One region of the Streptomyces sp. NPDC006435 genome, then DNA from elsewhere that is predicted to be linked to it. Evidence: predicted binding sites of a transcription regulator. Region 1 holds the regulator's gene; the other holds the start of a gene.
What was found. Region 1 encodes HrcA, which represses chaperone genes, less so after heat shock. Its sites were predicted from a motif close to TTNGCACTCNGNNNNNCNGAGTGCNAA; they were not measured.

Region 1 (3,804 bases):
CACCGTCGGCCCCTGGGCCGTCCTCTCGCAGCGGATCACCGCGCCGCAGAAACCGGTCGAGACCTCCTCCACGACCAGATCGGGCTCGGCGGGGACCTCGGGAACGGGGGCGGACCTCTTCCACGGCGGGGTCAGGTCGGGCTGGTAGCTGCGCATCGGACGACGATAGGACGACCGCGGGTCACGACACGCCGAAGCGGTCGGCCAGTCGTCCGCGCTGTTCCCGTACGAACGCCGCGTCCACCACCGCCCCGTGCCCCGGTACGTACACGGCGTCCTCGCCGCCCAGCTCCAGCAGCCGGTCCAGGGCGGCCGGCCAGCGGGCCGGGTGCGCGTCCGAGCCCGCCTGCGGCTCGCCGGACTCCTCGACCAGGTCCCCGCAGAGCACGATCGCCGGGGAGCCGGGCACGACCGCCACCAGGTCGTGGCCGCTGTGCGCCGGGCCGACGTCGACCAGCAGCACCTCGCGCCCGCCGCCCAGGTCGAGCGTCCACTCCCCGCACACCTGGTGCCGCGGCACCACCAGCGCGTCGACGGCCTCCGTCGCGTCGTGCTCGGAGACCCCCTGACGCACCGCGGAGACGCGCAGGCCCTCCGCCTCGCGCCGCATCGCCTCCGCCGTGCCGGACGCCCCGTACACCTCGGCGCCGGAGAACGCGGCGGTGCCCAGCACATGATCGAAGTGGGGGTGGCTGAGTGCGATATGCGTCACCCTCCGGCCCAGCAGCGCCTGCGCCTGGGACCGGAGTTCCGCGCCCTCGCGGAGTGACGAACCGGTGTCGTACAGCAGCACTCCGTCCGCTCCGGCCACCAGCGCGACCGTCGCGTCCCAGCCGGGAAGGCGCCGCCTTCCCGCTCCGTGACCGAGTCGCTCCCAGCCGAACTCTTCCCAAGAGGCGTTCATGCCGCGACGCTATCGGCAACCACCTGCGAAAGTCTCGCGGTGGTGTGGCCGGTCGCCCTTGCTAGGCCCCCACTCGGCCGCCGTACACTGACCGGGGGATTGCTGGCACTCGCGATGACAGAGTGCCAGGGGGATTCCCGGGTAAAGACACCGGGAACACCCGGGGACCGACCGAGGAAACACAGCTGGAGGTGTGCGCGATGCTCAGCGAACGCAGACTCGAAGTGCTTCGTGCCATCGTCCAGGACTACGTCGGTACCGAGGAGCCCGTCGGCTCCAAGGCGCTCACCGAGCGGCACAAGCTGGGTGTCTCCCCGGCGACCGTCCGCAACGACATGGCGGTGCTGGAGGACGAGGGCTTCATCGCCCAGCCCCACACCAGCGCGGGGCGCATCCCGACGGACAAGGGCTACCGGCTCTTCGTCGACAGGCTCGCGGGGGTCAAGCCCCTCTCGTCGCCGGAGCGCCGTGCCATCCAGAACTTCCTCGACGGCGCGGTCGACCTCGACGACGTCGTGGGCCGCACCGTACGGCTGCTCGCGCAGCTGACCCGGCAGGTCGCCATCGTGCAGTACCCCTCGCTGACCCGGTCGACGGTGCGGCACGTGGAACTGCTCTCGCTGGCACCCGCCCGGCTGATGCTCGTGCTCATCACGGACACCGGCCGGGTGGAGCAGCGGATGATCGACTGCCCCGCTCCGTTCGGCGAGACCTCTCTCGCCGATCTGCGGGCCCGGCTCAACAGCCGTGTCGTGGGACGCCGTTTCACGGACGTCCCGCAGCTGGTGCAGGATCTGCCGGAATCCTTCGAGAGCGAGGACCGGGGAACCGTGTCCACCGTGCTCTCCACCCTGCTCGAAACCCTCGTCGAAGAGACGGAGGAGCGGCTGATGATCGGCGGCACCTCCAACCTCACCCGCTTCGGGCACGACTTCCCCGTGATGATCCGGCCGGTGCTGGAAGCACTGGAGGAACAGGTCGTGCTGCTGAAGCTGCTCGGCGAGGCCAAGGACTCGGGCATGACCGTACGTATCGGGCACGAGAACGCCCATGAAGGGCTCAACTCCACGTCCGTCGTCGCGGTCGGCTACGGTTCGGGCGACGAGGCAGTCGCCAAACTCGGCGTGGTCGGACCGACCCGCATGGACTACCCCGGAACGATGGGAGCGGTACGCGCAGTGGCACGTTACGTCGGACAGATCCTGGCGGAGTCGTAAGTGGCCACGGACTACTACGCCGTACTCGGCGTGCGCCGCGACGCATCTCAGGACGAGATCAAGAAGGCATTCCGCAGGCTCGCCCGCGAGCTGCACCCGGATGTCAACCCCGATCCGAAGACCCAGGAGCGGTTCAAGGAGATCAACGCCGCCTACGAGGTGCTCTCGGACCCGCAGAAGAAGCAGGTCTACGACCTCGGCGGCGACCCGCTGTCCGCCTCCGGCGGCGCGGGAGCGGGCGGATTCGGGCAGGGGGGCTTCGGCAACTTCTCCGACATCATGGACGCGTTCTTCGGCACGTCGCAGCAGCGCGGGCCCCGCTCGCGCACCCGGCGCGGCCAGGACGCGATGATCCGGCTGGAGATCGATCTCGCCGAGGCGGCGTTCGGCACCACCAAGGACATCCAGGTCGACACGGCCGTCGTCTGCACCACGTGCAGCGGCGAGGGCGCCGCGCCCGGCACCTCCGCGCAGACCTGTGACATGTGCCGCGGCCGCGGTGAGGTCTCCCAGGTCACCCGGTCGTTCCTCGGCCAGGTCATGACCTCGCGGCCCTGCCCGCAGTGCCAGGGCTTCGGCACGGTCGTGCCGACCCCGTGCCCGGAGTGCGCCGGTGACGGCCGCATCCGGTCCAGGCGCACGCTCACCGTGAAGATCCCCGCCGGTGTCGACAACGGCACCCGGATCCAGCTCGCGGGCGAGGGCGAGGTCGGCCCCGGCGGCGGCCCGGCCGGCGATCTGTACGTGGAGATCCACGAGTTGTCGCACGCGGTGTTCCAGCGCCGCGGCGACGACCTGCACTGCACGGTCACCATCCCCATGACGGCGGGCGCGCTCGGCACGAAGGTGCCGCTGGAGACGCTCGACGGCCTGGAGGAGGTCGACATCCGGCCCGGCACCCAGTCCGGCCAGTCGGTGCCGCTGCACGGCCGCGGCGTCACGCACCTGCGCGGCGGCGGGCGCGGCGACCTGATCGTGCACGTCGAGGTGATGACGCCGACGAAGCTGGACCCGGAGCAGGAGCGACTGCTGCGGGACCTGGCGAAGATGCGGGGCGAGGAGCGGCCCACCGGCCAGTTCCAGCCCGGTCAGCAGGGGCTGTTCTCCCGGCTGAAGGACGCCTTCAACGGACGCTGACGGCTCCCGACCCTCCGTCCGGACCGGGACGGGCCCGCTCGACGGGCCCGTCCCGCGTTCGTGTCCGGGGAGCGTACGTGGACGGGGCGGGGCGTGCCCGGGGAGCGTCCGGGGCCGTACCGCATTCGGCTCCGCAGGCGCCCGGGGCCGTCCCGCGCCGGGCTCCGCAGGCGTCCGCGGCCGGGGCGGGGCGCGGGCCGTGCACGACGGGCCGTGCCGGACATGGCACGATGCGGTCATGTCATCCGCGTTGACCGATCTCTGCCGGTATCCGATCGTGCAGGCCCCGATGGCGGGCGGTACGTCCTGTCCGCAGCTCGCCGCGGCCGTCGCCGAGGCGGGCGGGCTCGGCTTCCTCGCCGCCGGCTACAAGACGGCGGACGGCATGTACAACGAGATCAAACAGCTGCGCGGACTGACCGGCAAGGCCTTCGGCGTCAACCTCTTCATGCCGCAGCCGGGACTCGCCGACCCGAGCGCCGTCGAGGTGTACCGGCAGCAGCTCGCGGGCGAGACCACCTGGTACGAGACCCCGCTCGGCGATCC
Region 2 (3,804 bases), on a different contig from region 1:
ATCGCGAAGGACGCGGATTCCGTGGTCGGTTCCGACCGGCTGCGCGAGGACGTCGCCCGGTGGCGCGCCGCCTTCGACTTCACCTTCGACCTGGACCGGCAGATCTGCGAGGGCGACGACGTCGTGACGCTGTGGACCTGGACCGGCACCCACAAGGGCGAGTTCATGGGCATCGCCCCCACGGGCAGACAGTGCGTCATGTCCGGCACCACGATCTTCCGGTTCGAGGACGGGAGGATCAAGGAGGGCTGGTGGCACGAGGACCTCATGGGCCTGATGCGCTGGCTCGGCGCGTCCGGCCGGGGCACGGCACCCGCCTGACCGCCGTACGCCGGGAGCCCCGTCGAGCGCCGGGAACCCGTCGTACGCCGCCGAAGGCCCTGTCACACGCCGAAAAGGCCCCTTCCCCCACCGTCGAACGGTGGGGGAAGGGGCCTTCCGTCGGCTGCGCGAGCCGGGAGCGACCGTGCGTCAGTGCGCGTGGCCGTGACCGCCGTGGGCGGCCTCGGCCTCTTCCTCGGCCGGCTTCTCGACGACCAGGGTCTCGGTCGTGAGCAGCAGCGACGCGATGGACGCGGCGTTCTCCAGCGCGGAGCGGGTGACCTTGACCGGGTCGATGACGCCGGCCTTCACCAGGTCGCCGTACTCGCCGGTGGCGGCGTTGAAGCCCTGGCCCTTGTCGAGCTCGGAGACCTTCGAGGTGATGACGTAGCCCTCGAGGCCGGCGTTCTCGGCGATCCAGCGCAGCGGCTCGACCGCGGCGCGGCGCACGACCGCGACACCGGTGGCCTCGTCGCCGGTCTTGCCGAGGTTGTCCTCCAGGACCTTGACGGCGTGGACGATGGCGGAGCCACCACCGGAGACGATGCCCTCCTCGACCGCGGCGCGGGTCGCGGAGATGGCGTCCTCCAGACGGTGCTTCTTCTCCTTGAGCTCCACCTCGGTGGCGGCACCGACGCGGATCACGCACACGCCGCCGGCCAGCTTCGCGAGGCGCTCCTGGAGCTTCTCGCGGTCCCAGTCGGAGTCCGTGGCCTCGATCTCGGCCTTGATCTGGTTGACCCGGCCCTTGACGTCGCCGGGCTCGCCGCCGCCGTCCACGATCGTGGTGTCGTCCTTGGAGACGGTGACGCGGCGGGCGGTGCCCAGCACGTCCAGACCGGCCTGGTCGAGCTTGAGGCCGACCTCCTCGGCGATGACGGTCGCACCGGTGAGGGTGGCGATGTCGCCGAGCATGGCCTTGCGGCGGTCACCGAAGCCCGGGGCCTTCACCGCGACGGCGTTGAAGGTGCCACGGATCTTGTTGACGACCAGGGTCGACAGGGCCTCGCCCTCGACGTCCTCGGCGATGATCAGCAGCGGCTTGGAGCCACCGGCCTGGATGACCTTCTCCAGCAGCGGGAGCAGCTCCTGGATGGAACCGATCTTGCCCTGGTGGATCAGGATGTACGGGTCGTCGAGGACGGCCTCCATGCGCTCCTGGTCGGTCACCATGTAGGGGGACAGGTAGCCCTTGTCGAAGGCCATGCCCTCGGTGAAGTCGAGGTCCAGACCGAAGGTGTTGGACTCCTCGACGGTGATGACGCCGTCCTTGCCGACCTTGTCCATCGCGTCCGCGATGAGCTCGCCGACCTGCGGGTCCTGCGCGGAGAGCGCGGCCACGGCGGCGATGTCGGTCTTGTCGTCGATCGGGCGGGCGGTCGCGAGGAGCTCCTCGGACACGGCCTTGACCGCGGCGTCGATGCCCTTCTTCAGGGCGGCCGGGGAGGCACCGGCGGCGACGTTGCGCAGACCCTCGCGGACGAGCGCCTGGGCGAGCACGGTGGCGGTGGTCGTGCCGTCACCCGCGACGTCGTTGGTCTTGGTGGCGACCTCCTTCACCAGCTGGGCACCGAGGTTCTCGTACGGGTCGTCGAGCTCGACCTCGCGCGCGATGGTGACACCGTCGTTGGTGATGGTGGGGGCACCGAACTTCTTGTCGATGACGACGTTGCGGCCCTTGGGGCCGATCGTCACCTTGACCGTGTCGGCAAGCTTGTTGACGCCGCGCTCAAGGGCGCGACGGGCGTCCTCGTCGAACTTCAGGATCTTCGCCATGGGAGCTGAGCTTTCCTCTCGAACGAACTGCGCCCCCGACCGCCCGGCTGGTTATTCGCGGGGGCCAGGGGCGCAGAACAGAAGCAAACGTGGGTGAATTACTTCTCGACGATCGCGAGCACGTCGCGAGCCGAGAGGACGAGGTACTCCTCGCCGCTGTACTTCACCTCGGTGCCGCCGTACTTGCTGTACAGCACGACGTCGCCGGTCTTGACGTCGAGCGGAAGGCGCTCGCCGTTCTCGAAGCGGCCCGGACCCACGGCCAGGACGACGCCCTCCTGGGGCTTCTCCTTGGCGGTGTCCGGAATGACCAGGCCGGAGGCCGTGGTCTGCTCGGCGTCGAGCGGCTGGACCACAATCCGGTCCTCGAGCGGCTTGATCGCAACCTTGGAGCTGGCGGTCGACACGATCCGGTCTCCCCCTTCGGAGATCTCACGGGGTAACAGTCTTGGGGTGGCGATCAGGTGGATCCGTCGTCGCGGGTGCCGGACCTGCCAGTCGCGCAGTGGTGCTGGCACTCTCCAGTGGTGAGTGCCAGCACCGAGACTATGACCGGGATTAGCACTCGGTCAAGCGGAGTGCCAATTCAAGCGGTCGTGGTGTCGCACCCCGCCGCTCCGGGCCCCCTTCGCGCCGGTACGGACGCCGAGGGGACAACGCGCGGACGGACCGCGCCGTTCCGCGCACCCGGCACCGGTCGGGGCGCACCGGCCGCCGGCGGTCCGACCCGCGCCCGGTGCGCCCTCTCATACGTAGTCCTCCAGCCGGGCCACGGCGTACCCCTTGTCCGTGACGACCTTCATGACCGCCCGGACCAGGTCGGTCATGCTGCCGCCCCACTCGGACCGGCCCCGGAAGTGGGTGAGGACGATGTCGCCGGGGTGCAGGTCCTGGTCCTCCTCGCGCCACTCCATGTGGTCCGGGAACGCCTCCGCGTTCCACAGCGGGACGGCCTTGATGCCGCAGGACTTCGCGACGCGCAGGGTGTCCCCGTTGTAGTTGCCGTACGGCGGACGGAAGAGGACCGGCTGCTTCCCGTACTGCTCCCTGATGATCTCCTGCTGGCCGCAGATCTCGCGCTCCTGCTCGGCGTACGAGAGGCCGGGCAGGTAGGGGTGGTTGAGCGTGTGGTTGTTGAGGGCGGTGCCCCGCCGCCGCGCCTCGCCGAAGTACCCGTAGTTGTCGCTCACCTCGTAGTCGCTGAGGAACGCGCTGTACGGGATGTCCAGCTCGTCCATCATCCGGAGCAGCTCGGGGTCCTTCTCGGCGCCGTCGTCGATCGTCAGGAAGACGATCCGCTCCTCGGTCGGGACGGTGGTGAAGACGGGCGGCAGCGAGTCGTCGCCGCCCTCCACCTCGAACCCCTCACGGGTGGTGATGCGGGGCTTCACCGCGGGCGGTTCCGGGGCGATCAGCGGCGGCTTGTCCAGGCCCCACTTCTCGGCGAGGGCGGCCCGGACGGCCGGGGCCAGCTTCGCGTTCTCCCGGCCGGCCTCCGGTGCGTCGGCCCGGCTCCCGGGTCCGCCGGGGCGGGCGGGCGCCGCCGCGGGGGCACCGGGGTTCCCGGCCGCGGGGCGGTCGCCGTGCCCGGTGCCGCCCGTCCGCTCCCCCTCGCCCGAGGCGCAGCCGGAGCCGACCGCCGCGACCAGGAGCGCGGCCAGGACCGCACAGACGGGCCGGTGCCCGACGGAGCCCCGACCGCGTCCG

Region 2: a site for HrcA is predicted at 2,656-2,682, ahead of groES (co-chaperone GroES). Genes of this name have one in related genera too.

The regions. Positions count from the first base shown of each region.
Region 1 is NZ_JBEXPY010000005.1:130,059-133,862, reverse strand. Features, by position in the region: gene ABZZ04_RS08235 (DUF3097 domain-containing protein) at 1-156, opposite strand, end outside; gene ABZZ04_RS08230 (MBL fold metallo-hydrolase) at 182-904, opposite strand; gene hrcA (heat-inducible transcriptional repressor HrcA) at 1,105-2,121, shown strand; gene dnaJ (molecular chaperone DnaJ) at 2,122-3,258, shown strand; gene ABZZ04_RS08215 (nitronate monooxygenase) at 3,497-3,804, shown strand, end outside.
Region 2 is NZ_JBEXPY010000022.1:111,508-115,311, reverse strand. Features, by position in the region: gene ABZZ04_RS22155 (ester cyclase) at 1-321, shown strand, start outside; gene groL (chaperonin GroEL) at 472-2,097, opposite strand; gene groES (co-chaperone GroES) at 2,196-2,504, opposite strand; gene ABZZ04_RS22140 (polysaccharide deacetylase family protein) at 2,844-3,804, opposite strand, start outside.